DNA from 2 places in the Serratia rhizosphaerae genome. Region 1 is predicted to be linked to the other one. Evidence: predicted binding sites of a transcription regulator. Region 1 holds the regulator's gene; the other holds the start of a gene.

Region 1 (15,387 bases):
TATTCTGCTGGTCACCCAGTTGATCAGCGCGCTGTGGCTATGGCATGAAAGCCGGGAACAGATCGGTTTTCTGGTCGATGAAACCCTGTCGGCTCAGGTGCGCACCGAAAAGGTCGACGGTGAAATCGCCGAGGCGATCGCTTCATTGCTGGCGCCGTCGCTGATTATGATGATTGTCACGCTGATCGCCTCGTTCTGGGCCATCAGCTGGATCATCCGCCCGCTTAATCAGCTGCAGAACCGGCTGGAAAAGCGTTCCGCCGACAACCTGTCACCGCTGCCGGTCAATAACGACAGCCGGGAAGTGATGGCGGTCACCACCGCGCTCAATCAGCTGTTTTCGCGGCTCAATAACACCATTCAGCAGGAGCGGCTGTTTACCGCCGACGCGGCTCACGAGCTGCGTACGCCGCTGGCCGGCATTCGTTTGCATCTGGAGTTGATGGAACAGCAGGGCGTGCGGGCAAGCACCCCGCTGATCGCGCGCATCGACCAACTGATGCATACCGTCGAACAATTGTTGATGCTGTCGCGCGCCGGACAGAAGTTTGCCGGCGGCCACTATCAACGTTTCGACTGGATCGCGGATGTCATCACACCGCTGCGCGAGGAGCTGGAAGAACTGGCACAACGGCGCAATCAACGGCTGGTGTGGCAACTCCCGACGGAGGCCGTCACCCATGGCGATCCGGTATTACTTCGCCTGCTGCTGCGTAATCTGGTGGAAAATGCCCACCGCTACGGCCCGCCGGGCAGCGCTATTCTCATCAGCCTTGATGTGCAAAACGGCGGCCACCGGCTGCAGGTGATCGATGAGGGACCGGGCATTAAGCAAGAGATGGCCGGAGAGTTGACCCAAGCTTTCAGAAGAATGGACCAGCGCTATGGCGGCAGCGGGCTGGGGCTGAATATCGTCATCCGCATCATCCAACTGCACCAGGGCCGCCTGACGCTGGAAAACCGCCAGGACGCCAGCGGTCTTAACGCACGCTGCTGGCTGCCCGCCAACCCGCTGAAGCCATAAAAAAGGCCCCGCAGTGCGGGGCCTGATAGCTGTAGCGATGATTATTTCTGGTAAATGATTTCGACGCCTTCGTCGTCATCTTCATCCCAGTCATCATCCCAGTCGTCGTCGGCTTCGGCTTCTACTTCCGCCAGCTGTTTACGGTGGTAATCGTCCCACATAAACTCGACCTTTTCCGGTGCGCTCTCTTCGAGAGCCATCGCTTTCGGCTGGCTGTTGATGAAGTTCATCACATCCCAGCACAGCTCTTTGACGCCAAGATGGCTGGCCGCAGAGATCATGTAGTACTTATCTTCCCACCCCAGCGCGTCAACAATCGCCTTGGCGCGTTCAGCAGAGGCTTCTTCACCCAGCAGGTCAACTTTGTTGAACACCAGCCAGCGCGGCTTATGCGCCAGATTTTCACTGTACTGATTCAGCTCGTTGATAATCACACGGGCGTTTTCTACCGGATCGGTCTGGTCAATCGGATCGATATCCACCAGGTGCAGCAGCACGCGGCAACGCTCCAGGTGCTTCAGGAAACGAATGCCCAGGCCGGCGCCTTCCGAGGCACCTTCAATCAGCCCTGGAATATCCGCCACCACGAAGCTCTGTTCGCTGTCCATACGCACCACGCCCAGACTTGGCACCAGCGTGGTGAACGGGTAGTCCGCCACTTTCGGCTTGGCGGCAGATACCGCGCGGATAAAGGTGGATTTGCCCGCGTTCGGCAGGCCGAGCATGCCGACATCCGCCAGCAGCATCAGCTCCAGCAGGACATCGCGCGCTTCACCCGGCGTACCGTTGGTTTTCTGGCGCGGGGCACGGTTGACCGAGGATTTGAAGCGGGTGTTGCCCAGGCCGTGCCAGCCGCCCTTCGCTACCATCAGGCGCTGCTGATGGCGCGTCATATCGCCGAGGATCTCGCCGGTGCCCTGATCTTTCACCCGGGTGCCGACCGGCACTTTGATCACGATGTCTTTACCGCGTTTGCCGGTACAGTCACGGCTCTGGCCGTTCTGACCGCGTTCCGCACGGAAGGACTTCTCAAAGCGATAATCGATCAGCGTGTTCAGGTTTTCGTCCGCCAGCAGGTAGACATCGCCGCCGTCGCCGCCGTCGCCGCCATCCGGGCCGCCGTTCGGGATATATTTTTCGCGACGGAAGCTGACGCAACCATTACCACCGTCACCTGCAACGACCAATATCGCTGCTTCATCTACAAACTTCATTTTCCGTCTCCGTAAATCATTCACCGGGCTGCTTGATAGGAGCAACCAGGAGGTTTTCTGCCCGTCGCGGCCACCACCGGTGACCAATTGCGGAAAACATTGCGCCCGCAACCACCACAAAAGCACCCACGTAACCGACGACATTCAACGTCGGGGCGGCAAACATCTGCGGCCATGCCAACGCCAATAAATCTGAAAACAACAGGGTAAACAGCGGCGTCAGCGTTACTAACGCGCTCACCTGCGCCGCCTGCCAACGCGCCATCGCCTCTGCCAGCGCGCCATAGCCAATCAGCGTATTCGCACCACAAAACAGCAGGCAGGCCAGTTGCCAGCCGCTCAGCTGAAAAATCATCCCCGGCTGCGCCAAGGGGAATAATGCAACTGCACATAAAGTGTACAACATTACCAGGATCTGCGGCGACGCCAGCCGGCGTAGCAAGACCTTTTGTGCCAGGCCGTAGGTGACCCACACCGTCGCGGCACAGACGCCCAACAGCACCCCCAGGGTGTAATCCGTCAGGCGGGTAAAAATCTCAACCAGGCTGATGTTGAAAAACAGCATCAGCCCGCAAATCAGCATCAACGCGCCAATCACCTGGGTAATGCGCATCCGCTCTTTCAGGATAAGCACGCTGGCGAACATCATGCCTACCGGCGATAGCTGGCCGATAACCTGTGAAGCCGTCGGGCTAAGGTACTGCAGCGAGGAGCTGAAAAACACAAAGTTCCCCAGCAGCCCGGCGGTGGCGATCGCCAACAGCAACAGCCAACGCGGCTGGCGAAAAATTTTCACCGGCGGCAAACGGCCGCGCAGCGTCAGAATAATGCCCAACCCGATCGCCGCAATGGTAAAGCGATACCAGACGATGGTAAACGGCGTCATCACCTGTAGGACTTCTTTCATGGCTATCGGCAACGCACCCCAGCAAACCGCCGTGGTTAACGCCAGAGAAATACCGACCCCGACCTGCTGTTTTGTTTCCATGCGTCATCTGCCTGCGCGCTGTCATTCCTGAATAGCCAAGGTTTAAAATAGGTTGGCTATAAATGTAAAAAGCCCCGCAACGAATTGCAGGGCTTACATCTATTTATTAAGGCTCGAAAAATTATTCAGCTTCGATGCTGATGAATTTACGATTGCTCGGGCCTTTAACTTCGAATTTGACTTTACCGTCTTTCAAAGCAAACAGAGTGTGGTCTTTGCCACAGCCTACGTTGGTGCCCGCGTGGAACTTGGTGCCACGTTGACGAACGATGATGCTGCCTGCCAGTACTGCTTCGCCGCCAAAGCGTTTTACGCCCAGACGTTTAGCTTCTGAATCGCGACCGTTACGAGTCGAGCCGCCAGCCTTTTTGTGTGCCATTAATCCGCTCTCCTAACTTAAGCGCTGATGCCGGTGATTTTAACGTCAGTGAACCACTGACGGTGGCCCTGCTGCTTACGGTGGTGTTTACGACGACGAAACTTAACGATTTTAATTTTCTCGCCACGACCGTGTGCAACGACTTCAGCTTTGATCTTGCCGCCATCGACGAAAGGAACGCCGATTTTGATATCTTCGCCATTAGCGATCATCAGAATCTGGTCAAACTCAACCGCTTCACCAGTTGCGATGTCCAGCTTTTCCAAGCGAACGGTCTGACCTTCGCTTACTCGGTGTTGTTTACCACCACTTTGGAAAACCGCGTACATATAAAACTCCGCTTTCCGCGTGCTCGATGATTAGTACAGAGCGCGCTATAAATATTCACAATAGGGCGCGAATTCTACGCAAAAATACAGCACATGACAAGAGCAGAATCTCGACTGAAGTAGAAAAAAGAAGAAAAAAAGCACAGTTTCTTTCGTGGCGTTTATCTAAGCCGTTTTTCAAGTACAATCATAGGCACAGTTACCGCCATGTACCGATGTGAGCAGCGTTCTCATCGCGGTGAAGAGAAACACAGCTGAAAACAATACAATGAACCTAGATCAAATTATTGAGTTAACCGCGCAAGATATGGCGGCAGTGAATGCAACAATTCTCGAACAGTTGAATTCCGAAGTCACGCTCATCAATCAGCTTGGCTATTACATTATCAGCGGTGGCGGTAAACGCATCCGGCCGATGATCGCCGTCCTGGCTGCCCGGGCGCTGCAGTCGGAGGGTGACAAGCACATTACCATCGCCGCGCTGATTGAGTTTATCCACACCGCGACCCTGCTGCATGACGATGTGGTTGATGAATCCGATATGCGCCGCGGCAAGGCGACCGCCAACGCCGCGTTCGGCAACGCCGCCAGCGTGCTGGTCGGCGACTTCATTTATACCCGCGCCTTCCAGATGATGACCAGTCTGGAATCATTGCGCGTGCTGGCGCTGATGTCGGAAGCGGTCAACGTGATCGCCGAAGGTGAAGTGCTGCAGTTAATGAACGTCAACGATCCGGATATCAGTGAAGAGAGCTATATGCGGGTGATCTACAGCAAGACGGCGCGTCTGTTTGAAGCGGCAGCGCAATCTTCCGCCATCTTGTCCGGCGCCACGCCGGAGCAGGAGCAGGCGCTGCAGGATTATGGCCGCTATCTCGGCACCGCTTTCCAACTGATTGACGATCTGCTGGATTACAGCGCCGACGGCAGCACGCTGGGCAAAAACACCGGCGATGACCTGAATGAAGGCAAACCTACGCTGCCGTTGCTGCACGCCATGCATAACGGCAGCCCGGAGCAGACGGCAATGATTCGCGGCGCCATTGAACAAGGCAACGGCCGTCATCTGCTGGAACCGGTGCTGGCGGCGATGGAACAGTGCGGCTCGCTGGTCTACACCCGCCAACGCGCGGAAGAGGAAGCCGACAAAGCCATCAGCGCGCTGGAAGCGCTGCCGCCGTCAGAATACCGCACCGCGCTGGAAGGACTGGCGCACCTGGCAGTGCAGCGCGAATTTTAAGAAATTATTTCTTAATCTTTTCCGGGCGCTTTACCGGCGCTTATCGTTGACGACCTTCGGCGATAAGCGCCAGCAGTCCGCCAATGCCCTCACGCAGCAAAAACGCCAGTATCCGCTCCCTTTCGTCGTCCGACATATGGTGAAAATAGGCGTTCCATACCGCCAGCGGATCCTGTCTTTCAGCAGTATAGCCTGCAGAGTCCTCCTTCAACATCAAAGCATTGCGCACACCTGGCGGCAGGCTGTCGATATGGTATTCCACCGCTTTGCCCTGTATGCCTTTCCGACGCTGACTCACCCATTTTTCCCGACGCGCCATCTGGTTAATTCCCTGTGGCGAGGAAGGCAACCCCGCAATGCCAGTCAATTCCTTGGCAGAAAACCACTCACTTTTCATAGCCATCGTCTCTGAAGATTATGCATCACCATTATTTTTGGAAAACAAAGGTTGTTTTTAGAAAAATAATGGTATTCTTGTTTCCGTATAACCGATTCGTGTTGTACAAACGATTAATACGAACGCGTTAGTTATACCACTAACGTCACTTTGGCTAATCAAAAAAGGAAGATCAACATGAATTCAAGGAGTGAAGATTGGCATCCTGCCGATGTCATTGCAGCACTACGTAAGAAGGGTACGACACTGGCAGCAGTATCGCGCAGCGCCGGACTCAGTTCCTCAACCCTGGCGAACGCCCTGTCCCGCCCCTGGCCGAAAGGCGAGTGGCTGATCGCCGAGGCGCTGAACGTTCACCCTTCGGAGATCTGGCCAAGTCGCTATTTTGATCCCGAAACCCGGCGTTTGCTGGACCGCAAGAGTCGGATAAAATCCTGACGTCAGGGCATAAAAAAACCGCCGGGAACACGCCGGCGGCCTTTGTATCACGCGGTGGGGTCAATCAGTTGTTGATAAACGTCTCGCCCAGCTCGATATCTTTATGCAGAACGTCCAGCATATCGCTCAGCGCTTTTTGCTCAAAGGCGCTTAGCGTACCGATGTCTTTACGTTCTTCAACGCCGTTTTTACCCAGCAGCAGCGGCTGTGCGAAGAAGCGGGCGTATTTGCCATCGCCTTCCACATAGGCGCATTCGACAATGCCCTGCTCACCCTGCAGCGCACGCACCAGAGACAGACCAAAGCGTGCCGCCGCCTGGCCCATGGACAGCGTAGCCGATCCGCCGCCGGCTTTGGCTTCAACCACTTCAGTACCCGCGTTCTGAATACGCTTGGTCAGGTCGGCCACTTCCTGATCGGTAAAGCTCACGCCCGGAATCTGAGACAGCAGAGGCAGAATGGTTACGCCAGAGTGGCCGCCGATGACCGGCACGTTCAGCTCTTCCGGCTTTTTGCCTTTCAGCTCAGCCACGAAGGTGTTGGAACGGATAATATCCAGCGAAGTCACGCCGAACAGTTTGTTTTTGTCGTACACGCCCGCTTTCTTCAACACTTCCGCCGCAATGGCGACGGTGGTGTTCACCGGGTTGGTGATAATACCGATGCATGCTTTCGGGCAGGTTTTCGCCACTTGTTCAATCAGGTTACGCACGATGCCGGCGTTAACGTTGAACAGATCGGAACGATCCATGCCCGGCTTGCGTGCTACGCCAGCGGAAATCAGCACCACATCGGCGCCCTGCAGCGCCGGCGTGGCGTCTTCGCCGCCGAAGCCTTTGATGGTAACGGCGGTCGGGATGTGGCTTAAGTCAACGGCAACGCCTGGCGTAACGGGGGCAATGTCGTAGAGGGAGAGTTCAGAACCTGCAGGTAGCTGGGTCTTGAGTAAAAGGGCAAGGGCCTGGCCAATACCGCCAGCTGCGCCGAGAACTGCAACTTTCATCCTATACTCCTTGTATTATCTTAAATATAAAAGCGCCGTGAATTCTGGGTTACGGAACTTATGTTATCGCGCCTTAAAAACAATCACTTAAGCATTGGATTGAGAACTGACGCAATAAAATAACCGTGATCGCGGACATTTTAGATTAAATAACTGGTGCATGAAGGGCATAGCGCACAGTAATCGAAAATTGTGCGAAGTTATTCACGCGCAAGTTAACCGGCCGTTACATTACACCCTTACGCAACATCAGAACAACATCATTTTAATAACATTTTATTCACCATTCTCCGCCGATGAATCCTGTGAGAAAGGGCATATTCATGACACTCGTATTTTGCTAAAATAACGCCCTTTCCCCGTCGTTCCGGCCGTTTTTTGCTGGTCGACCCCCTGGTTTTATTGCATAAAAATTCATCTATATGCATAATAATGACATCTATTGGCAACATTCCACGGTGCAAAATGCGTAATCCCGCAAAGCAGGAAGATCTGATCAAAGCGTTCAAGGCGTTATTGAAGGAAGAAAAATTCAGTTCGCAAGGCGAGATCGTTTTGGCGCTGCAAGAAGAAGGCTTCGAAAACATTAACCAATCCAAAGTATCACGCATGCTGACCAAGTTCGGCGCGGTACGCACGCGTAATGCCAAAATGGAGATGGTGTACTGCCTTCCCGCCGAACTGGGGGTGCCCACCACCACCAGCCCGCTGAAGAATCTGGTGCTCGACGTTGACCACAACGATGCCGTGGTGGTCATCCACACCAGCCCTGGCGCAGCACAGCTGATCGCCCGCCTGCTCGACTCTCTGGGCAAATCAGAAGGCATCCTCGGCACCATCGCCGGTGATGACACCATCTTCGTTACGCCGGCCAGCGCCTTCACCGCCCGCCAGCTGTATGAAGCCATTCTGGCGCTGTTCGAACAGGAACTGTAATTATCACTTCCCGGTAATACGCGGTCTGCGGCCGCGTATTACGCATGCCTCCTAACCTCCCCGGCTATTGCATACTTTTTCGCTGTCACGCCAATAACGACGATCGCTCCGGCAACGTCATCATTCGCCACATTTCATCACTGCATTTTTCCACAGATGACCGATTCCGCACTTTTCGACAAAGTCACTCACTTGCTTGATATTACAGAAAATTAACATCAAAAGACCATTTTATAATCACTTTTTATTCCTGTGGGTTATAAGAAATGGTAAGCATAATGATAAAGTTTCATAGGGAACTGTTAGCAAACTATTAATTTTTCGGGTTACTAGCTGTATACTCATTTCCGTGACATGAATCACAGTTCACAGGAACTGATAAAAGAATTCTACGAGGTCAAATCATGAAAGTTAAAACTACTGTTGTGACTCTTGGCGTGCTGTCTATGCTTTCGTTCGGTGCTTTTGCAGCACAATCCGTTAACACGGAGCAGGCAGCAAAACTGCAGCCGGCAGGCACCATTACCGTCAGCGGCGTTGCCGCAGCGCCTTCCGATATCCGTCAGGCGCTGTCTGATAAAGCCGATGCCAAAGGCGCCACCGCTTTTCGCGTGATTGAAGCGCGTAATGAAGGCAACTTCCACGCCACGGCAGAAATCTACAAATAAGTACTCAAGAACGCTCCGATAACGGACGAATAAATCTCTGGCAACGCTATACCCATAACGGTCTTCAAGAATAAAAAAACAACCCGTCCTTCCAGGCCGTTACCGATTAGCATCAAGGACTACCATCATGAACATGAAATTTTCGATTGCAGCGATGGCGCTGCTGTCAGCCGTCTCTTTTGGCGCTTCAGCCGCCACGCTGGTGAGCAATGAACAGGCCAGCACCCTGCAGTCTGTCGGCACCGTGACCGCCAGCGGCGTCGCCGGTTCACCGTCAGACGTTCGCCAGGCGCTGTCCGATAAGGCCGACCAACAGGGCGCCAAAGCCTACCGCATTATTGAAGCCCGTGAGAACGGCAACTGGCACGCCACGGCCGAAATCTATAAATAACCATTCAGGGACGTGTTGACTGAGCTGATTATCCTCGTCAATGCCACTGCCGAGTTCTGACGTTAACGCGAATTCTCTGAAGAACCCCTCGTCGTCCTATCCGACGAAACCCCATTGCCCCCGCTCGCGGGGGCTTTTTTATGGGCAAGAAAAAAGCCGCAAAGCGGCTTTTTATCATCAGCATATAACGCCGGCATCGACCTGTAGGTTTACTTTGTCCGCTGCGCCAGCGCCGCCAGCAGTTTATCGTGAATACCGCCGAAACCGCCGTTACTCATCACCAGAACGTGATCGCCCGGCTGGGCGGTTTTCACCACCATCTCCACCAGTGCATCCACGTCGGCGCTCCAGTGGGCCGGCTGTACGCAGGCCTCCGCCACTTCCGCCACCTGCCACGGATTATGATTCGGCTGATACAGGAACACTTCATCGGCGCGGCCAAGGGCAGGAGCCAGATCGTTTTTACTGATGCCCATCTTCATGGTGTTGGAGCGCGGTTCCAGCACCGCCAGAATACGCGCGGTACCACCAACCTTGCCTCGCAGCGCCGCCAGGGTGGCCAGAATCGCCGTCGGGTGGTGGGCAAAATCATCATAGACCGTCACACCGTTGGCTTCGCCGCGCAGTTCCAGACGGCGGCGGGCATTGATAAAGTCGCCCAGCGCACGGCAGGCATCGGCCGGCGCGACGCCGACATGGCGGGTCGCCGCAATCGCCATCAGGCCATTGTGCATATTGTGTTCCCCCACCAGCGACCAGTTGACCTCGCCCACTTTCTCGCCGTTCAGCCAGACGGCGTAATGGCTGGCGTCGGTGGTCAGCTTCTCGGCGCGCCAGGTTCCCTCTTCGCCCGCCAGTTCCTGCTCACTCCAGCAGCCCATTGCCATCACCTGTTTCAGGTTGGCGTCATTGTCCGGCAGAATAATTTTGCCCTGGCCCGGCACGATGCGCACCAGATGGTGGAACTGTTTCTGGATGGCCTTCAGGTCGTCGAAAATATCCGCGTGGTCAAACTCCAGATTGTTCATGACCAACGTACGCGGGCTGTAATGCACAAACTTGGAACGCTTGTCGAAGAAGGCGCTGTCGTACTCATCGGCCTCAATCACAAAGAACGGGCTGCCGCCCAGGCGCGCGGAAACGTCAAAGTTGCCGGGTACGCCGCCGATCACAAAGCCGGGCTGATAACCACAGGCTTCCAGGATCCAGGCCGCCATACCGGCGGTGGTGGTTTTACCGTGGGTGCCGGCCACCGCCAGCACCCAACGATCGCGCAGCACATAGTCGTGCAGCCACTGCGGGCCGGATACATAGGGAATACTCTGCTCCAGCACCGCCTCAACGCACGGGTTGCCGCGCGTCATGGCGTTGCCGATGATCACCAGATCCGGCGCGGGATCCAGCTGTGCCGGATCGTACCCCTGGATCAGCGCGATCCCCTGTTTTTCCAACAGCGTGCTCATCGGTGGATAGACGTTAGCGTCAGACCCCGTGACCTCATGTCCAAGCGAGCGGGCCAGTACCGCCAGTCCGCCCATAAAGGTGCCACAGATGCCAAGAATGTGAATGCGCATAGGTTTCTCATTTGAGTACGTCGAATGTGCGCTTATTCTAACGCTCAGAATCGTCCAGAAGAAATGGATTTGCCTATGAATAGCGCGACGCTTTGGGCTACACTGCTGGCACAAACGTTGGCGGTTTGTTAAAAACTGCTATCCATCCGTAGATTCAGGGATTGTGTCATGAAAACGTTAGGCGAATTTATCGTCGAGAAACAACACGACTTCTCTCACGCCACCGGCGAATTGACCGCACTGCTGTCGGCCATCAAACTGGGCGCAAAAATCATCCACCGCGACATCAACAAAGCGGGTCTGGTGGATATTTTGGGCGCCAGCGGCGTTTCCAACGTACAGGGCGAAGTTCAGATGAAACTGGACCTGTACGCGAACGAAAAGCTGAAAGCAGCGCTGAAAGCGCGCGGCGAAGTGGCGGGCATCGCTTCTGAAGAAGAAGACGAGATCGTCATCTTTGACGGCGACCGTGCTGAAAACGGCAAGTATGTAGTGCTGATGGATCCGTTGGACGGCTCGTCCAACATCGATGTTAACGTCTCCGTCGGGACGATCTTCTCCATCTATCGCCGTATCACCCCTATCGGCACGCCGGTGACCGAAGAAGACTTCCTGCAGCCGGGCAGCGCCCAGGTCGCGGCCGGTTACGTGGTTTACGGCTCTTCCACCATGCTGGTGTACACCACCGGTTATGGCGTCCATGCCTTTACCTACGATCCTTCGCTGGGCGTGTTCTGCCTCTCCCATGAGAAAGTGCGCTTCCCGGAATCCGGCAACATGTATTCCATCAACGAAGGCAACTACATCAAGTTCCCTCTCGGCGTGAAGAAATACATCAAATACTGTCAGGAACAGGACGAAGCAACGCAGCGCCCTTATACCTCACGCTATATCGGTTCTCTGGTTGCCGACTTCCACCGCAACCTGCTGAAAGGCGGCATTTATATTTACCCAAGCACCGCCAGCCACCCGCAAGGCAAGCTGCGTCTGCTGTATGAATGCAACCCGATGGCGTTTCTGGCCGAACAGGCCGGTGGTAAAGCCAGCGACGGTAAAACCCGTATCCTGGATATCACGCCGCAGAAACTGCACCAGCGCGCGCCATTCTTCGTCGGCACCAAATCGATGGTAGAAGACGCCGAACGCTTTATCGCCGACTATCCGGACGAGTAACGCCTTCGACGCCGGGACCGTCAGGCCCCGCGGCGCAGCACGCTGCGCCGTCATCGTATTATAGTTTGAACGCCGCCATGCTCTGCGCCAATGACTGGGCCTGCTCTTCCAGCGAGCGCGTTGCGGCGGCGGATTCTTCCACCAGCGCCGCATTCTGCTGCGCCACCTGATCCATCTGCGCTACCGCCAGATTCACCTGCTCGATGCCGCCGCTCTGCTCGCGGGTCGCCGCCGAGATTTCGCGCATCAGCGCCGTAACGCGTCCGACCTCCTCGGCAATGCCGTTCATGGTTTGCGCCGCCGACTCCGCCATCTGCTCGCCTTCCTGCACCCGCGCCTGCGACGCTTCAATCAATCCTTTAATCTCCTTGGCCGACTGCGCGCTGCGCTGCGCCAGATTGCGTACCTCGCCGGCGACGACGGCAAAGCCGCGCCCCTGCTCACCCGCCCGTGCCGCCTCAACCGCCGCATTCAGCGCCAGAATGTTGGTTTGAAATGCGATGCCGTCCATCACGCTGATGATATCGGCGATGCGGCGGGAGCTGTCGGTGATCGCCAGCATTTTATCTTTGACCTGACTGACCACGTCGCTGCCGCGATCGGCGACATCAGATACGCTGAGCGCCAGTTGATTGGCCTGCTCGGCATTTTCCGCATTCATTTTAACCGTAGAGGTCAACTGCTCCATGCTGGCGGCGGTCTCTTCCAGCGAAGCCGCCGACTCTTCGGTACGCTGCGCCAGGTGGATGTTGCCGGCCGCCAGTTCGCGGGAACCGACGTCAATCTGGCTGCTGGCGTCGCGCACCTTGCTGACCGACATCATCAGCGACTGCTGCATGCGCTGCATCGCCCGGATCAGACGCCCCATTTCAGTATCACCTTCACCGCGGATCTCGCGGGTCAGATTGCCGTTGGCGATATGCTCCAGCTCGGCGATCGACGTATCCAGCGGGCGCAAAATGATCAGCCGCAGGGCAAACCAGGCCAGCACCGCCAGCAGCACGCTAAGTATCCCGGCCGCCACGATTAACGCAATCTTGGTGCTGGCGTTGCCCTCTGCGTCACTCACCTGCAACTGCCCTATTTCCATGGCAAAACGGCGGAATTCACCCAGATCGTTTTCAAATGCGATGCTCAGCTTAGAAATTCGCGTTTCCTGGATATGGTAGTACTCGTCAATCTGGCCGGCTTTGATGGCATCGGCCATCGGACGCACGCCCTGTTCCTGATAAGCGCGATAACTGGCCTGCAAATGCTCGGACAACTCTCTGCCACGCTCGGTGACCGTCCCTACGCCGACGAACTTCGCCATTTCACGCTGCGACTGCGCCAGATAGCCGTAAATACGCCCGACGGTAGCGTCAGACACTGCGATCTGGCCCACTTCACGCTGGCGTACCGCCAGAGACGCGGCGGTACGCGCGCGCAGCGTCAGGTTGGAACTGTTCGCCAGCGACCCCAGCTCCTCGCCCAGGATCTGGTTCAGGGTATGCAGCGAGCGCGACCCCTGGTTGATGGCATTGACACCGATAATGCTGACCATAATCAGCAATACCGTCAGCAGGCTAAGCAGGGCAAGCAGCCCGGCCTTCACCGTAATTTTATTTAGCATGGATTTTTCCTGGCTATCGACAATAAGTGGTTACAGAGATGTAGGGTGGTAAAACGCAGGACGTCGCCGCAGCACGTCATTGTTATTTGCTAGGTTATCGACAGGCGAGGAGGAAACTTGATGCTGAACAAGTAATAATCCCCAAAATTCCTCATGCAGACAGGGGCGATGGAGAGCATAACGGGTTGATATCATGGTCTGAGCAAAGTGATGGGTAAGTGCACGGCGCCCCACCAACCAGCAAGCAATGCTGATTCCGACTTCCCCTCCCAGCGAACAGAAATATAACGTTGTCTAAGCATCCTAATCTTTTAAATAGACAGGTGGCACGTCATATAAAAACCAACCGATGAGCAATAAAACCAGCGACAGAAAAGATAAACCAACAAATAACCACCTGAAACAGTTATTAACATAACCTCGCCCTCAAGGCGTAAAAAACGCTGCTCTCAGCCCCCTCCGGCCATCCGCTGCGGCTCACATCCCGCGGCGGTTGCCGTCTGTCCTAAATGCTCGCTGATACCCTGTCTGAAGCCAAAAAGGTCATTACTTTGATCACGTTTTGGCTATAATACCCGGCACTCCATTTCTGGTTTGAAAAAAGGAAACCGACATGAGCTTGAATCAGGTACCTGCGGGTAAAGACCTGCCAGAAGACATCTACGTTGTGATCGAAATCCCAGCCAACGCTGACCCGATCAAATATGAAGTTGACAAAGAAACCGGAGCGCTGTTCGTTGACCGTTTCATGTCCACCGCGATGTTCTATCCGTGCAACTACGGCTACATCAACAACACCCTGTCCCTGGATGGCGACCCGGTTGACGTGCTGGTGCCAACCCCATACCCGCTGCAGCCAGGCTCAGTGATTCGCTGCCGTCCGGTTGGCGTACTGAAAATGACCGACGAAGCCGGTGAAGACGCCAAACTGCTGGCCGTACCGCACAGCAAGCTGAGCAAAGAGTACGATCACATCAAAGATGTGAACGACCTGCCAGAACTGCTGAAAGCCCAGATCGCTCACTTCTTCGAGCACTACAAAGATCTGGAAAAAGGCAAGTGGGTGAAAGTTGAAGGTTGGGACGACGCCGCTGCCGCTAAAGCAGAGATCGTGGCTTCCTTCGAGCGCGCCGCTAAAAAATAATTTTTTTTGCGCCGCCGATGAAAAAAAACACCGCTCAATGAGCGGTGTTTTTTATTATGCTTCGTCGTGACGCTTCAGCCAGTCACCGCTTTCAATCAGCGGATACCCCTCTACGCTGTGTCGATACAGGTAGATCCACGCACTACCATAAGGCGTCTGGATCAGTTCGCGCTTATAGTCCTTGGTGTTGCTTTTAAGCTCGTCAAGCTCGGCCAAAATCGATGAGTTAATACGGTACACCTCACAGTGTATCGTGCCCTCTCCAGGGATCGCTGCCGGGTAATGGCCCAGATTATAAATCTGATAGCCTTCGAGCTCATGCTCGCCTAACCATTGGGCGTTGGTCATCCAATGGCTGTTTCCCTGTTTGCGTCGTAAACTGCCGTAGACAATTATTCGCATTGCTAAAACTCAAACTGATAGAGCAAATCTAGCGCCTGGTCGAGACCAGACACCGCTTCAAGATACAACTTAGGCATCAGGCGGTAACGCAACGTCAACGTAGCCAGCGAGTCGAAAATACCCACCCCATATTTTACTTGTAAGCCGGGGAGGACATAACCACTCACGACAACCTGGGAGCTGTCGCCAACGCCGGCGGTATCAAGTGCCAGATTACTAACGCCAAATGCTTCGCCGATTTTACCCACAAGTTGACCACTTTGCGCAACCCCCATGCCAATTAACATCGACGTCATCGCGTTGCCGTCGGCGCCGGAGTTGCTCAGACCCTGTCCGCGCAGCAGGTAAGACAGCGCCTCTTGCTGCGATTTGGCCGGATCGGAGAACACTTCCAGCTTCGGCGCGTCCGCCAGTCCGGTGACGCGCACCCCGGCGGTCACATCATCCTCGGTGGCTTCCGGGTTACGAATCGCCT
Region 2 (15,387 bases), 600 kb from region 1:
ACCGCCAGGTGGAAAACAGCTTTACCCAGCCCAACGCGGCGATGAATGTGCAAATGCTGGAGTGGGCGCTGGACGTGACCGCCGGCGCCAAAGGCGATCTGCTGGAGCTGTACTGCGGGAACGGCAATTTCTCGCTGGCGCTGGCGCGCAACTTCGAGCGCGTACTGGCCACCGAGATCGCCAAGCCTTCGGTTGCGGCGGCGCAATACAATATCGCCGCCAATCAGATCGATAACGTGCAGATCATTCGGATGTCGGCGGAAGAGTTTACTCAGGCAATGAACGGCGTGCGCAGCTTCAACCGTCTGCAGGGCATTGAATTAAGTGACTATAACTGCGAGACGATTTTCGTCGATCCGCCGCGCAGCGGGCTGGATGACGAGACGGTGAAGATGGTGCAGGCCTACCCGCGCATTCTGTATATTTCCTGCAATCCGGAAACGCTGTGCGCCAATCTGGCGACCCTACAGGAAACGCATCAGGTTACACGTCTGGCGCTGTTCGATCAGTTCCCGTATACCCACCACATGGAGTGCGGCGTACTGTTGGAAAAACGCGCCTGATCGTTATATTGTCGGGCGCTCAGCGGCGCCCGACATCAGCCACGCTTATGACTGCGGGCCGTTCTCAACGTTAAGCGCTTTGCGCGCCTTCAACTTCACGCCCAGCCACAACACCAGCGCTACGCACAGAATCGACGGCAGGAAGTTGGAGCCGATCTGCGGATATTCCGCGCGCACAATGGCGCTATACAGCAGCAGCCCCAGTAAAAAGCAGCCCGCCGCCAGCTTTGGCATACCGTCCGGCATCGCATGGTTAAGATAACGCTGATGCAGGCAGTACACCGCCAGCACCAAAGCAATCAGCGGGAAGACCGAAAACGGCACGACCGAACTAAACAGTGCGGCAAAAGAACCATTAACAGAAAGGCCGGCAACCAATGCCAGCAGTAAGGTGCCATTCTCACGGCCTGGTTTTTCCATTACTTTTCACCTTCTTTTTTATACGTGGGACACAGACGTTTTTTCTTGCTCGCGGCGATACCAGTAGTAAGCGCCTTTAGAGATCATGCGTAGTTGCAGCACCAGCCGCTCTTCCAGCTGGCAGCGCTGCTCAATATCAATATCCAGCGCTTCGGCGCCGGCGCTGAACACGATGGTCACCATCGCCTCGGCCTGCGCTTCGGTAAAGCTGCGCGGCATATGGTTTTCCAGTTCGAGGTAATCCGCCAGTTCGGCAATAAAATGCTGGATTTCACGCGCCACCGCGGCGCGAAATGCCGCAGAGGTGCCGGAACGTTCACGCAGCAACAGGCGAAACGCATTAGGGTTATTGCCGATAAATTCCATAAAGGTGGACACCGACGTGCGGATCACGCTGCCGCCCTTGGCGATGCGCTGACGCGCCTGCCGCATCAGCTGGCGCAGCATCAGGCCGCTTTCATCGACCATCGTCAGCCCCAGCTCATCCACATCGCGGAAATGACGATAAAACGAGGTCGGCGCAATCCCTGCCTCGCGGGAAACTTCCCGCAGGCTCAGGCTGGCGAAACTGCGTTCGGCGCTGAGTTGGCTAAAAGCCGCCTCAATCAGGGAACGACGCGTCCGTTCTTTCTGTTGTGCTCTGACGCCCATATGCATATCCAGATAACTTCCATTCTCTCAGTCTAACGCCGTAAGGGTGGCAATATAGCAAATTTTATTGCAACAGCATTTATACAAACGCGCCCAGCGGCGATGATAGTCGCTCTCTGTCGCACTTTGCCTCAAAAAGCCTAATGGTGATTGGGTGTGCAGCGCTATGATGTTAAGATACCGTTGTAATTTTGTATAAGAATAGGTCCCTCCTACATGCAACAGCACTATCAATTTGACGCCATTATTATTGGCTCGGGCCCTGGCGGCGAAGGTGCCGCTATGGGATTGGTGAAACAAGGCGCCCGTGTGGCCGTGATTGAGCGGTTCAATAACGTCGGCGGTGGTTGTACCCACTGGGGCACCATCCCCTCGAAAGCCCTCCGCCACGCCGTCAGCCGCATTATCGAATTCAACCAAAACCCGCTCTACAATAATTCCCGTACGCTCAGCGCCACTTTCCCTGACATCCTCCGCCACGCCGACAACGTTATCAATCAGCAAACGCGTATGCGCCAGGGGTTCTATGAGCGCAACCAGTGCAAACTGTTTGCCGGCGACGCCCACTTTATCGACGCTAATACCGTCAGCGTCACTTACCCGGACGGCACGCAGGACACGGTCAGCGCGACGCATATCGTCATCGCCTGCGGCTCACGCCCTTATCATCCGGCCGGCGTCGACTTTAACCACTCGCGCATTTACGACAGCGATTCCATCCTTGAGCTGAACCACGAACCGCGCCACGTCATTATTTATGGCGCCGGGGTGATTGGCTGCGAGTACGCCTCGATCTTCCGCGGCCTGAACGTCAAGGTCGATCTGATCAACACCCGCGATCGTCTGCTGGCGTTCCTCGATCAGGAAATGTCGGATTCACTCTCCTACCACTTCTGGAACAACGGCGTAGTGATCCGCCATAACGAAGAGTACGAGAAAATCGAAGGGGTGGATGACGGGGTTATCGTACACCTGAAGTCCGGCAAGAAAGTGAAAGCGGACTGCCTGCTGTACGCCAACGGCCGTACCGGTAACACCGACTCGCTGGGGCTGGAGAATGTCGGCCTGGATTCAGACAGCCGCGGGCTGCTGAAAGTCAACAGCATGTACCAAACCGCGGTGCCGCATATCTATGCCGTGGGCGACGTCATCGGCTATCCGAGCCTGGCTTCTGCCGCTTACGATCAGGGGCGCATCGCCGCGCAGGCGATCTCCAGCGGTGAAGTGGGCGGGCATCTGGTCGACGATATCCCGACCGGGATTTACACCATTCCGGAAATCAGCTCCGTCGGCAAAACCGAGCAGGAACTGACGGCGATGAAAGTGCCGTATGAAGTGGGCCGCGCCCAGTTCAAACACCTGGCGCGGGCGCAGATTGCCGGCATGAACGTCGGCAGCCTGAAGATCCTGTTCCACCGCGATACGCTGGAGATCCTGGGGATCCACTGCTTTGGCGAGCGCGCCGCCGAGATCATTCACATCGGTCAGGCGATCATGGAACAGAAAAATGGAGGTAATAGCATCGAGTATTTCGTTAATACTACCTTCAACTATCCGACCATGGCCGAAGCCTACCGGGTGGCGGCGCTCAACGGCTTAAACCGCCTGTTTTAACGTCGAGCCGATGTAACCTTGCATATGCTCGCGAATCGCCTCGGCCAGCTGTTCATAACGACTGCGCAGCGGGGAGCCGGGGCGATACACCAGCGCAATGGTGCGTTTCGGCTCCGGTTTATAGCAATCCAGATAGCACACGCCGTCACGCTCGCGTTCCGGCGGCACCGCCAGTGAAGGCAGCAGCGTAATCCCGCTGCCGGCGGCCACCATATTGCGCAACGTCTCCAGACTGGTGGCGCGGAAATGGGTATCCTCATCCGCACCGGCCTGGAAGCAGAAGCCCATCGCCTGATCGCGCAGGCAGTGGCCGTCTTCCAGCATCAGCAACTTTTCCCCTGACAGATCCGGCATCGCGACGCGATCACGCTGCGCCCACGGATGATCGGAATAGACCGCCAGCTTCATCGGTTCGTCAAACAGCGGCACTTCAATAAAGGCCTCGGTCTCTTTGACCAACGCCAGAATCGCGCAGTCCAGCTTGCCGCTGTCGAGCTGGGCCAACAACTGCTGAGTTTGTGCTTCGTGCAGATACATTTCCAGCTTCGGGAAGGACTTATGCAGCGTCGGGATAATCTGCGGCAGCAGGTAAGGCCCCACCGTCGGGATCAGACCGATATGCAGCGGCCCGGACATGGTTTCCCCCTGCTGGCTGGCCATTTCCTTTAACACCTTGACTTCACGCAGTACGGTTCGCGCCTGTTCCACCAGCAGCAAACCCGCCTGAGTAAACAGCACTTTGCGGCTGGTGCGTTCCAGCAGCATCACGCCCAGTTCATCTTCCAGTTTGCGGATCTGGCCGCTAAGCGTGGGCTGGCTGACATGGCATGAATCGGCAGCGCGCCGGAAGTGGCGGTGCTCGGCCAAGGCGACCAGGTACTCTAAATCACGAATATTCATTGTTTCCCTCCATGCCACGATAGACCGTGGCGATAGATAAGATAGCAATGAGTGATTAGAACTATCAAGCCCCGACGTGAATAATGTTCATCAACGAAGCGACATTACGTCAGCAAAGAAAAATTATTTTATCTTATGAAGGGGTTACTCTATGTTTACCAGCCAAGAAGGCAAAAAAGTCCCTCAGGTTACGTTCCACACCCGCCAAGGCGACCAATGGGTCGACGTCACCACCAGCGATCTGTTTAAAGACAAGACCGTGGTCGTGTTTTCCCTGCCGGGCGCCTTTACCCCGACCTGCTCTTCCAGCCATCTGCCACGCTATAACGAGCTGTTCAGCGTGTTTAAGCAGCACGGTGTCGACAGCATCCTGTGCGTTTCCGTCAACGACACCTTCGTGATGAACGCCTGGAAGGCGGACCAGCACGCCGAAAATATTACCTTCGTGCCGGACGGCAACGGCGAATTCACCAAAGGCATGAATATGCTGGTTGAGAAAGCCGAGCTCGGCTTCGGCCCGCGTTCATGGCGCTACTCCATGCTGGTGCGCAACGGCGTGGTCGAAAAAATGTTCGTGGAACCCAACAAACCGGGCGACCCGTTTGAAGTGTCTGACGCCGACACCATGCTGAAATACCTGGCGCCGGAGTTCAAAGTGCAGGAGTCCATCACCGTGTTCACCAAGCCGGGCTGTCCGTTCTGCGCCAAAGCCAAACAGATGCTGCAAGAGCGCGGCATGCAGTATGAAGAGATCGTTCTGGGCCAGGACGCGACCACCGTCAGCCTGCGCGCCGTCAGCGGCCGCGCCACCGTGCCGCAGGTATTTATCGGCGGCCGTCATATCGGCGGCAGCGACGATCTGGAAAAATTCCTGTCAGTCTGATTAACGATTAATAACAAACCCAGGTAAACATTGGGCGGGCCGGTAAAGTGGCCCGCCTTTTTTATTCTGCGGGGCCTGGACGCATTTGCGTCAGCCTGAATCGCTACCTGTGCGCCCGGCTCGCCGGCTGAAAAACGCAAAAGGCGCAGCATCATGCCGCGCCTTTACGTTGTTCACTGGCCCTGAGCGTTATGCCAGCCGTTGCTTGGCGGCGGCAATGGCGCTGGCGACCTGCTGCGGCGATACGCCGCCTTTCGCCGCGCGTTTATCAAGGCAGGACTGCAGCGACAGCACCGGATAGACGTCATCGCCAATCACGCTGCTGAACTGCTGCAAATCGGCCAGCGGCAACGCTTCCAGCGCCTTGCCCTGACGAATGGCCTCGACCACCGCCTCACCGACGATATGGTGCGCCTCACGGAAAGGCACGCCTTTGGCAACCAGGTAATCCGCCAGTTCGGTGGCATTGGCATAGCCCTGCTCCGCCGCTTCCTGACAGCGCGGACGTTTCACCTGAATACCGTCCAGCACCAGCGCCGCCATCTGCAGGCAGTCCATCCAGGTGTCGAGCGCGTCGAACAGCCCTTCTTTGTCTTCCTGCATGTCTTTGTTATACGCCAACGGCAGGCCTTTTAACGTCATCATCATGCCGGTCAATGCGCCCTGCACACGGCCGCATTTACCGCGGATCAGCTCCAGCGCGTCCGGGTTTTTCTTCTGCGGCATCAGCGACGAACCGGACGTCACACGGTCGGAAAGCTCAATAAAGTCCGCTTCGCCGCTGTTAAAGAAGATCAGGTCTTCGGCAAAGCGCGACAGGTGCACCATGCTGATTGAAGCGTTGGACAGCAGTTCCAGCACGTGGTCACGGTCGGAAACGCTGTCCAGGCTGTTGCGGGTGGCGGAAGCAAAACCCAGCCAGCCGGCCAGCTGTTCGCGATCGATAGGATAGGCGGTCCCCGCCAGTGCGCCGCAGCCAAGCGGGCTGACATCCAGCCGTTTCAGCGTATCCTGCAGGCGGCTCTCGTCACGGGCCAGCATTTCTACATACGCCAGGCACCAGTGAGCGAATGTCACCGGCTGTGCGCGCTGCAGGTGGGTATACCCCGGCATCACCGCATCCTGGTTGGCTTCGGCAGTTTCCACCAGCGCCTGCTGCAGCTGGACGATCGCCGTCAGCAGATCGCCGACCTGCTGTTTGCACCATAGCTTCAGATCGGTCGCCACCTGATCGTTACGGCTCCGCCCGGTGTGCAGCTTTTTACCCAGATCGCCGACTTTCTCAATCAGCTTTTGCTCCACCCAACTGTGGATATCTTCCGCATCGCTCTGCACGATCGCCAGCGGATCGGCCTGAACTTCCGTCAACAAGGCGTTCAACGCCTGTTCCAGCTGCTGCTGCTCCTGCGCCGTCAGTACATTGACGGTCGCCAGCGCTTTCGACCAGGCGACAGAGCCGACAATATCCTGCTCCGCCAGACGGTAATCGAAACGCAGTGAGTCGTTTAAGTGTTTGAACCGCTGATCCGCCGCCTGACTGAACCGCCCGCCCCAAAGTGCCATAATCTGCTCCTGAATTTTTTTATGCATTCGCTCAGAACATCAGGGGCGCAGCATGCTGCTGCGCCCCGACAAACTCACAACCGCTGACCTTACTTCTGTTCGTTCAACGCACGGATACGTGAAGACAGAGAGAACAGGCGGATAAAGCCGCCGGCATGGCTGTGGTCGTAAACTTCGTCTTCGCCAAAGGTGGCGAACTCTTCTGAATACAGGCTGTTGGCCGATTTTTTCTGAACCGCCGTCACCTGGCCTTTATACAGCTGCAGCACCACTTCACCGTTCACCTCTTCCGCCAGCGCTTCGGCAGAAGCCTGGATCGAACGACGCAGCGGTGCGAACCAGCGGCCGTCATAAACCACGTAGGACATTTCCAGCCCTAACTGCTCGCGCCATTTGAAGCTGTCGCGATCCAGCACCAGCTGCTCGACGCCGCGCAGCGCCGCAACCATGATGGTGCCTCCCGGTGTTTCATAGCAGCCGCGGGATTTGATGCCGACCAGACGGTTCTCGACGATATCGATCCGCCCCACGCCGTGCTTGGCGCCCAGTTCGTTCAGTTTTTCCAGGCACTGGTACGGCGTCAGTGTTTCACCGTTCACCGCCACCACCCGGCCTTTTTCTACGCGGATGGTGACCTGCTCCGGCCGATCCGGCGCTTCCAGCGGATCGACGGTCCATACCCAGCAATCTTTGTTAGGCGCATTCCACGGGCTTTCCAGCACGCCGCCTTCGGTGGAAATATGCCAGGCGTTTTCATCACGGCTGTAGATTTTTTCCAGCGACGCGGTAGTCGGAATATTACGCTCTTTCAGGTAGTCCAGCAGCGCTTCACGGGAACGCAGGTTCCACTCACGCCAAGGCGCCACCACTTTCAGCTGCGGCGCCAGCGCCGTGTAGGTGGTTTCGAAACGCACCTGATCGTTGCCTTTACCGGTTGCGCCGTGGCACAGCGCGTCGGCGCCAACCTTCAGCGCCAGCTCAACCTGCGCCTTGGCGATAATCGGACGCGCCATGGAGGTGCCGAGCAGGTAGGTGCCTTCATACAATGCGCCGGTCTGCAGCACCGGATAGACATAATCACGGATGAACTCTTCACGCAGGTCGACCACGTGACACTCGGAGGCGCCGGACTGCAGCGCCTTTTTCTCCACCCCTTCCAGATCGCTGCGATCCTGGCCGATATCCGCCACAAACGCCACCACTTCACAGCCGCCGTAGTTCTCTTTCAGCCACGGAATGATGGCAGAAGTATCCAGGCCGCCGGAGTAAGCCAGCACGATTTTTTTGATATTTTGGTTTTGCATTGTCTTATTCCTATTTCAAATCTGAAGTTAAGCAAGAATCCGGGTGCCGATTGATTCACCGTTGAACAGCGCCGGTAATTTTTCCGCATTGCGCCAGCTGGCGATATCGACCGGGCGGCCAAGGGTGCGGGCAGCGTCCAACGCCGCGTTAACCTTCACCACCATACCATCGGTGATGATGCCCTGTTCGATAAGCTGCTCCGCTTTTTGCGCCGTCATTTCGGCAATGCGCTGGCCCTTGCCGTCCAGAATGCCGCTGACGTCCGACAGCAGGATCAGGTCGGCGCCCAGCGTGGCGGCCAGCGCCGTCGCGGCCTGGTCGGCATTGACATTCATCAGCTCGCCGCCGGCGGTAATGCCGATGGAGCTGACAACCGGCAGATAACCCGCGCCCAGCAGGGTTTGCAGCAGTGCCGGCGACCCCGGCTGCGCGTTGCCCACGTGGCCCAGCTCCGGATCGAGCTGCGTAACCGCAACGCTGTTGCCGTCCGCCAGGCTCAGGCCGACCGCGTTGATTTGGTGCTTAACCGCCCAGGCCAGCAGGGTTTTATTGGCCGTGCCCGCCAGCGCGCCGGTAATAATGTCGATCTGTTCAGCGGGCGTGACCCGCAGGCCGTTTTTCTTCACCACCGGCAAAGACAGCTGCTTCATCAGCTCATCCACCACGCAGCCGCCGCCGTGCACGATCACCAGCGGACGCTGATACTGGGCGCGATAGCTGTCCAGCGCGGTAAACAGACGCTCCAGCGCTTCTTCACTGTCTAATAACACGCCACCTAACTTGATAATTAACGGATTCATCGTTATTTACTCACGCGGACTTAAAGTAATGATTGGGTTTCAGGGAACCCAAAGCGAATATTCAGGCACTGCACCGCCTGAGCGGCCGCGCCTTTTAACAGGTTATCTTCCACCGCTACGACGATCAGGTGCTCACCCTGCACGGCAAAGCCGATATCGCAGAACGGCAGCCCCACCACCGCCTTCAGCGCTGGCACGCCCTGTTCGTACAGCCGCACCAGCGGCTTGTCGTCATAGGCGGCATGATAGGCGGCGGCGATATCCTCAGCGCTCACGCCGGGCTGCAGCCGACAGGTGATGGTTTCCAGAATGCCGCGCGGGAAGTTGCCCAAATGCGGGGTGAAGATCACCGGTGCGCCGAGATGCGCGGCGATTTCCGGCTGATGCCGGTGGGTGAAAATGCCATACGGCTGCAGGCTCACTTCGCAAAAGCTGGTGGTGACGCTGGCCTTGCGTCCGGCGCCGCTGACGCCGCTGGTGGCGTTAATCACCGGCCACTGCGTCAGGTTCAGCAACTGGCCGTCGATCAGCGGTTTTAGCGCCAGCTGAGCGGCGGTCGGGTAGCAGCCCGGCACCGCGATCAGCTGCGCCGTTTTGATTTTTTCGCTCTGCCACTCGGCCAGCCCGTACACCACCTGCTCCAGCCAGCCGGCATGCTGATGCTCAAACCCGTAATACTGCTGATAAAACGCCGCATCCTGCACCCGGAAGGCGCCGGATAGATCAAACACCACACAGCCGGCGTCCAGAAACGCCGGCGCAATGTCATGGCTGACTTCATGGGCGGTGGCGAGGAACACCACGTCGATGCCCTGCGCCGCTTGCGCCACGTCCGTCAGCGGCTGCAGCGGTAAATCAACGATGCCTTTCAACTGAGGATGCAGGTCGGAAAGCAATTTTCCTGCATCTGCACTTTGCGCTGAAACCGCTAAAGCGGTTATGTTCATATGTGGGTGGCGATTCAGGTACGCCGTGAGCTCCGCTCCGGCATAGCCGCTGGCACCAACGATCAGCGTGTTCAACATGTGGCCTTTCACCTTCTAAACTTGCCAAGTGGTCGCTTGCGACCCCGGTAACAGGGCTCGACCGCGTTGTTGCGTCGTTCACCCACGTGATTGAGCGTTGATGTTTTTATAAACATCCGGTCCTCGGGTTCCGTTACGCTTTAGTTTACTGTATTTTTATTCAAAATAAATGCATGAATATTGATACTACCCTAACCAAAGGCTGTCAACAGTGAAGATGAAATTACCTCCATTTATTGAGCTGTACCGGGCGCTGATCGCCACCCCGTCGATCAGCGCCACCGATGGCGCTCTCGATCAGAGTAATGAAGCGTTAATCAATTTTCTGGCCGGCTGGTTTAGCGATTTAGGCTTCCGCGTCGACGTACAACCGGTGCCGGACACCCGCAACAAATTCAACCTGCTGGCCAGCATCGGTGAAGGCAGCGGCGGCCTGCTGCTTGCCGGCCACACCGACACCGTACCTTATGATGAAGGACGCTGGACGCGCGATCCGTTCACTCTGACCGAACATGACAATAAGCTGTACGGTCTCGGCACGGCGGATATGAAAGGTTTCTTTGCATTTATTCTGGATGCGGTGCGCGATATCGACGCCAGCAAACTGACCAAGCCGCTGTATATCCTGGCCACGGCGGATGAAGAAACGACGATGGCCGGCGCACGCTATTTTGCCGCCTCAACCGCCATCCGCCCGGATTTCGCCATCATCGGCGAACCGACGTCGTTACGCCCGGTGCGCGCGCATAAAGGCCACCTCTCCAACGCCATCCGCATCACCGGCCAGTCCGGCCACTCGAGCGATCCGGCGCGCGGTGTTAACGCCATCGATCTGATGCATGAATCGATCGGCCATCTGATGGAACTGCGTAACACCCTGCAGGAACGCTATAACAATCCGGCGTTTGCCGTGCCGTATCCGACGATGAACTTCGGGCATATTCATGGCGGCGATGCGGCAAACCGTATTTGCGCCTGTTGTGAACTGCATCTGGATATCCGTCCGCTGCCGGGCATGACGCTGGAGAATATTAATGAGCTGATGCACAGCGCGCTGGCGCCGGTCAGCGAACGCTGGCCGGGCCGGCTGAGCATTGATGAACTGCATCCGCCGATCCCCGGCTACGAGTGCCCGACCGATCACCATCTGGTGGCAGTGATCGAGCAGCTGCTGGGCTCACGCACTGAGGTGGTTAACTACTGCACCGAAGCGCCGTTCGTCCAGGAAGTGTGCCCGACGCTGGTGCTGGGCCCCGGCTCCATCAACCAGGCGCACCAGCCGGATGAATACATTGATACCGCCTTTATTGAACCAACCCGCACGCTGATCGGCCAGCTGGTCGATCACTTCTGCCATCAATAAACCAACGAAATCATAGGGGCAATGACCTATCATGCCCCTTGCTGAAAGGCGTAAGCCCGTGCGTAATTAGCCAGACTGATAAGCCGCAGGCTGTAATTAAATTTCAGAAAAAACGATGATTTTGATGTTTTTTTGCTGAAAATAGTGTCAATTAACCATTGGACAGACACGTGGTGCGATAAAACAGGCTTCCTTTGCCTGACACGTGAAATTTACTTACAACAGATACCTAAATGCACCCGGGGTGGTATCCAGGCATCAGGGACAACAGCCAAAACAGATACATCCCGCACATGAAAGGTATGCAAATACGTACAGATTGGGTCAGGGGTTATATGAACGAACAATATTCGGCAATGCGAAGTAATGTCAGTATGCTCGGCAAATTGCTCGGCGAAACCATTAAAGAAGCGCTGGGCGAGCATATTCTCGATCGTGTTGAAACCATCCGTAAACTTTCCAAATCTTCACGCGCAGGCAATGAGGCGCATCGTCAGGAACTGCTCACTACGCTGCAAAACCTGTCCAACGATGAGCTGCTGCCCGTAGCGCGCGCTTTCAGCCAATTCCTCAATTTAACCAACGTGGCCGAGCAGTATCACAGCATTTCGCCGCACGGCGAGGCCGCCAGCAATCCGGAAGCAATGGCGCAGCTGTTCAGCCGCCTGAAAGGCAAAAAACTCAGTAACAAAGAGCTGTGCGATGCCGTGGATCAACTCTCCATCGAGCTGGTGCTCACCGCCCACCCGACGGAAATCACCCGCCGCACCCTGATCCACAAACTGGTCGAAGTGAATACCTGCCTCAGCCAGCTGGACCACAACGATCTGGCCGACTACGAGCGCAACAAAATCATGCGCCGTCTGCGTCAGCTGGTGGCGCAGTCATGGCACACCGATGAAATCCGTAAAAACCGCCCTTCGCCGATCGATGAAGCCAAGTGGGGTTTTGCGGTGGTGGAGAACAGCCTGTGGGAAGGCGTGCCGGCCTTCCTGCGCGAATTTAACGAACAGCTGGAAAACGCCATCGACTACCGTCTGCCGGTGGAGGCCGTACCGGTACGCTTTACCTCCTGGATGGGCGGCGACCGTGACGGCAACCCGAACGTCACCGCAGAAATCACCCGCCACGTGCTGCTGTTGAGCCGCTGGAAAGCCTGCGACCTGTTCACCCGCGATATTCAGGTGCTGGTCTCGGAACTGTCGATGACCGAATGTACGCCGGAACTGCGCGAGCTGGCCGGCGGCGAGTCGGTGCAGGAGCCATACCGTGAGATCATGAAGCGCCTGCGCAGCCAGTTGATCGGTTCGCAGACCTATCTGGAAGGCCGCCTGAAAGGCGAACGCATGCTGAAGCCACACGACCTGCTGGTAAGTAACGAGCAGCTGTGGGAACCGCTGTTCGCCTGCTATCAGTCGTTGGTCGCCTGCGGCATGGGCATCATCGCCAACGGCCAGCTGCTCGATACCCTGCGCCGCGTGCGCTGCTTCGGCGTGCCGCTGGTGCGCATCGACGTACGTCAGGAGAGCACCCGCCACACCGAAGCCATCGCCGAACTGACGCGCTATCTGGGCCTGGGCGATTATGAGAGCTGGTCAGAAGCGGATAAACAGGCGTTCCTGATCCGCGAGCTGAACTCCAAGCGTCCGCTGGTGCCGCTGCAGTGGCAACCGAGTGAAAATACGCAGGAAGTGCTGGAAACCTGCCGGGTGATCGCCGAAGCGCCGCAGGGATCCATCGCCGCCTATGTGATCTCCATGGCGCGTACGCCGTCTGACGTGCTGGCGGTGCACCTGCTGCTCAAAGAGGCCGGCTGCCCGTTCGCTCTGCCGGTGGCGCCGCTGTTCGAAACCCTGGACGATCTGAACAACGCCGACGACGTGATGACCCAGTTGCTGAATATCGACTGGTACCGCGGCTTTATCCAGGGCAAGCAAATGGTGATGATTGGCTATTCCGATTCGGCGAAAGACGCCGGCGTGATGGCCGCCTCCTGGGCGCAGTACCGTGCGCAGGATGCGCTGATCAAAACCTGCGAAAAAGCCGGCGTCGCGCTGACGCTGTTCCACGGCCGCGGCGGCTCAATCGGCCGCGGTGGCGCGCCGGCCCATGCGGCGCTGCTGTCACAGCCGCCCGGCAGCCTGAAAGGCGGGCTGCGCGTCACCGAACAGGGGGAGATGATCCGCTTCAAGTTCGGCCTGCCGGAAGTCACCATCAGCAGCCTGGCGCTGTATACCGGCGCCATTCTGGAAGCCAACCTGCTGCCGCCGCCGGAACCGAAGAAAGAGTGGCGCACCCTGATGGACGAGCTATCCGACACTTCATGCCAGATGTATCGCGGCTACGTGCGCGAAAACCCGGAGTTTGTGCCCTACTTCCGCGCTGCCACGCCGGAACTGGAGCTGGGTAAACTGCCGCTGGGCTCGCGCCCGGCCAAACGCCGGCCGAACGGCGGCGTGGAAAGCCTGCGCGCCATTCCGTGGATCTTCGCCTGGACGCAGAACCGCCTGATGCTGCCAGCCTGGCTGGGCGCCGGCGCCGGTCTGCAGGAAGCGGTGAAGGCCGGCAAGCAGGAGCAGCTGGCAACGATGTGCCGCGACTGGCCGTTCTTCTCCACCCGCATCGCCATGCTGGAAATGGTGTTCGCCAAGGCCGACCTGTGGCTGGCGGAATACTACGATCAGCGCCTGGTGGATGAGTCACTGTGGCCGCTGGGCAAACAGCTGCGTGAGCAGTTGGAAAGCGACATCAAAGTGGTATTGGCCATCGCCAACGATGACAACCTGATGGAAGACCTGCCGTGGATCGCCGAATCCATCGCACTGCGCAACGTCTATACCGATCCGCTGAACGTTCTGCAGGCGGAGCTGCTGCACCGCTCACGTCAGCAAGAGGAAAACGGCCAGCAAGACGCACGCGTCGAGCAGGCATTAATGGTCACCATCGCCGGCGTCGCCGCCGGGATGCGCAATACCGGCTAAGTTGGCAAGCAGGAGGTGCGATGGCACCTCCTTTCCTCGTCTTTCCTTCCGAGATAAAAAAAGCGCTGTTTATACAGCGCTTTTTTGCATCGTTCATCTATCTATCAGGCCGCCGCTATTGGCCGCACGCCCAGCGTATGGCAAATCGCATAGCTCATCTCGGCGCGGTTCAGGGTATAGAAGTGGAAATCTTTTACTCCTTCGCGGCTGAGGATTTTCACCATATCCATCGCAATATTGGCCCCCACCATCTTGCGCGTTTCCGGATCGTCATCCAACCCGGCGAACATGCTGGTCATCCAGCTCGGCACCCGCACGTTGGTCATGGTGGCGAAGCGCTGCAGCTGCTTGAAGTTGGACACCGGCAGGATGCCCGGCACGATTTCAACGTCAATGCCGGTGGCGACGCAGCGGTCGCGAAAACGCAGGTAACTTTCCACGTCAAAGAAGAATTGGGTAATCGCACGGTTGGCGCCGGCGTCAATCTTACGCTTCAGGTTGATCAGGTCGGCCTGCGCGCTTTTCGCCTCCGGGTGCACTTCCGGATAAGCCGCCACCGAAATATCGAAATCGCCGACATCCTTCAGCAGCGCCACCAGATCGGTTGCGTACATCTCCGGCTTGCCGCTGCCCGGCGGCAGATCGCCGCGCAGCGCCACGATATGACGGATACCGTTGTTCCAGTAATCGCTGGCGATCGCGCTCAGCTGTTCACGTGAGGCGTCAATACAGGTCAGGTGTGGTGCGGCATCGAGGCCGGTGCGGTCCTTAATCCCCTTGATGATGCCGTGGGTGCGATCGCGTTCGCCAGAATTGGCGCCGTAGGTGACCGAGACGAATTGAGGTTTCAGGCTGCTCAGACGATCGATCGACTGCCACAGAGTCTCTTCCATTTCGCTGGTGCGCGGCGGAAAGAACTCAAACGATACGTTAATCTGACCGTTTAATTCGGCCAGGCTCTGGTTCAGCGCTTCCCGCTGGTTTGCGTGAAAAAAACTCATACCTGTCTGCCTCTTGTCGATCGCGGTGTTATCTCATTTTAATAAGCGTCTATACGTTTAGACGTCTAGATTGAAAATGCCGGATGTTGGTGAAAGAGTCAACAGAAAAGTGAGGGTAATACGATGATTAATCCTCATCGCCACCGGCGAGAATTTCATGTTAGCCGCGGCTAAAAAAACAAACGGGGCGCTGCAAGCAGCGCCCCGTCGGCATTCAGTAACCTGAAAAAATTACAGCAGCTGCGCCAGCCGGTTGAGATCGGACTGGATCGCACCGGCGGTCACATCGCGCCCTGCGCCCGGCCCGCGAATCACCAG

What was found. Region 1 encodes ArgR, which controls arginine synthesis, uptake and breakdown. Its sites were predicted from a motif close to ANTGAATAAAAATACANT; they were not measured.
Region 2: argC (N-acetyl-gamma-glutamyl-phosphate reductase) is a predicted target of ArgR. The motif match lies at 9,872-9,889, and genes of this name have one in related genera.

Annotation. Positions count from the first base shown of each region.
Region 1 covers NZ_CP041764.1:1,688,500-1,703,886, forward strand. The annotation lists gene pmrB (two-component system sensor histidine kinase PmrB) at 1-1,024, shown strand, start outside; gene cgtA (Obg family GTPase CgtA) at 1,066-2,238, opposite strand; gene FO014_RS07960 (DMT family transporter) at 2,255-3,226, opposite strand; gene rpmA (50S ribosomal protein L27) at 3,348-3,605, opposite strand; gene rplU (50S ribosomal protein L21) at 3,623-3,934, opposite strand; gene ispB (octaprenyl diphosphate synthase) at 4,203-5,174, shown strand; gene FO014_RS07980 (DNA-binding protein) at 5,215-5,571, opposite strand; gene FO014_RS07985 (helix-turn-helix domain-containing protein) at 5,749-6,009, shown strand; gene mdh (malate dehydrogenase) at 6,074-7,012, opposite strand; gene argR (transcriptional regulator ArgR) at 7,478-7,948, shown strand; gene yhcN (peroxide/acid stress response protein YhcN) at 8,353-8,616, shown strand; gene yhcN (peroxide/acid stress response protein YhcN) at 8,744-9,007, shown strand; gene mpl (UDP-N-acetylmuramate:L-alanyl-gamma-D-glutamyl-meso-diaminopimelate ligase) at 9,217-10,581, opposite strand; gene fbp (class 1 fructose-bisphosphatase) at 10,750-11,754, shown strand; gene FO014_RS08020 (methyl-accepting chemotaxis protein) at 11,813-13,366, opposite strand; gene ppa (inorganic diphosphatase) at 13,980-14,510, shown strand; gene FO014_RS08030 (gamma-glutamylcyclotransferase family protein) at 14,565-14,912, opposite strand; gene tamB (autotransporter assembly complex protein TamB) at 14,915-15,387, opposite strand, start outside.
Region 2 covers NZ_CP041764.1:2,290,873-2,306,259, reverse strand. The annotation lists gene trmA (tRNA (uridine(54)-C5)-methyltransferase TrmA) at 1-563, shown strand, start outside; gene FO014_RS10710 (YijD family membrane protein) at 609-983, opposite strand; gene fabR (HTH-type transcriptional repressor FabR) at 1,002-1,634, opposite strand; gene sthA (Si-specific NAD(P)(+) transhydrogenase) at 1,851-3,248, shown strand; gene oxyR (DNA-binding transcriptional regulator OxyR) at 3,231-4,148, opposite strand; gene FO014_RS10690 (glutathione peroxidase) at 4,300-5,031, shown strand; gene argH (argininosuccinate lyase) at 5,221-6,594, opposite strand; gene FO014_RS10680 (argininosuccinate synthase) at 6,684-7,898, opposite strand; gene argB (acetylglutamate kinase) at 7,926-8,699, opposite strand; gene argC (N-acetyl-gamma-glutamyl-phosphate reductase) at 8,720-9,724, opposite strand; gene argE (acetylornithine deacetylase) at 9,942-11,087, shown strand; gene ppc (phosphoenolpyruvate carboxylase) at 11,423-14,068, shown strand; gene metF (methylenetetrahydrofolate reductase) at 14,173-15,069, opposite strand; gene FO014_RS10650 (bifunctional aspartate kinase/homoserine dehydrogenase II) at 15,301-15,387, opposite strand, start outside.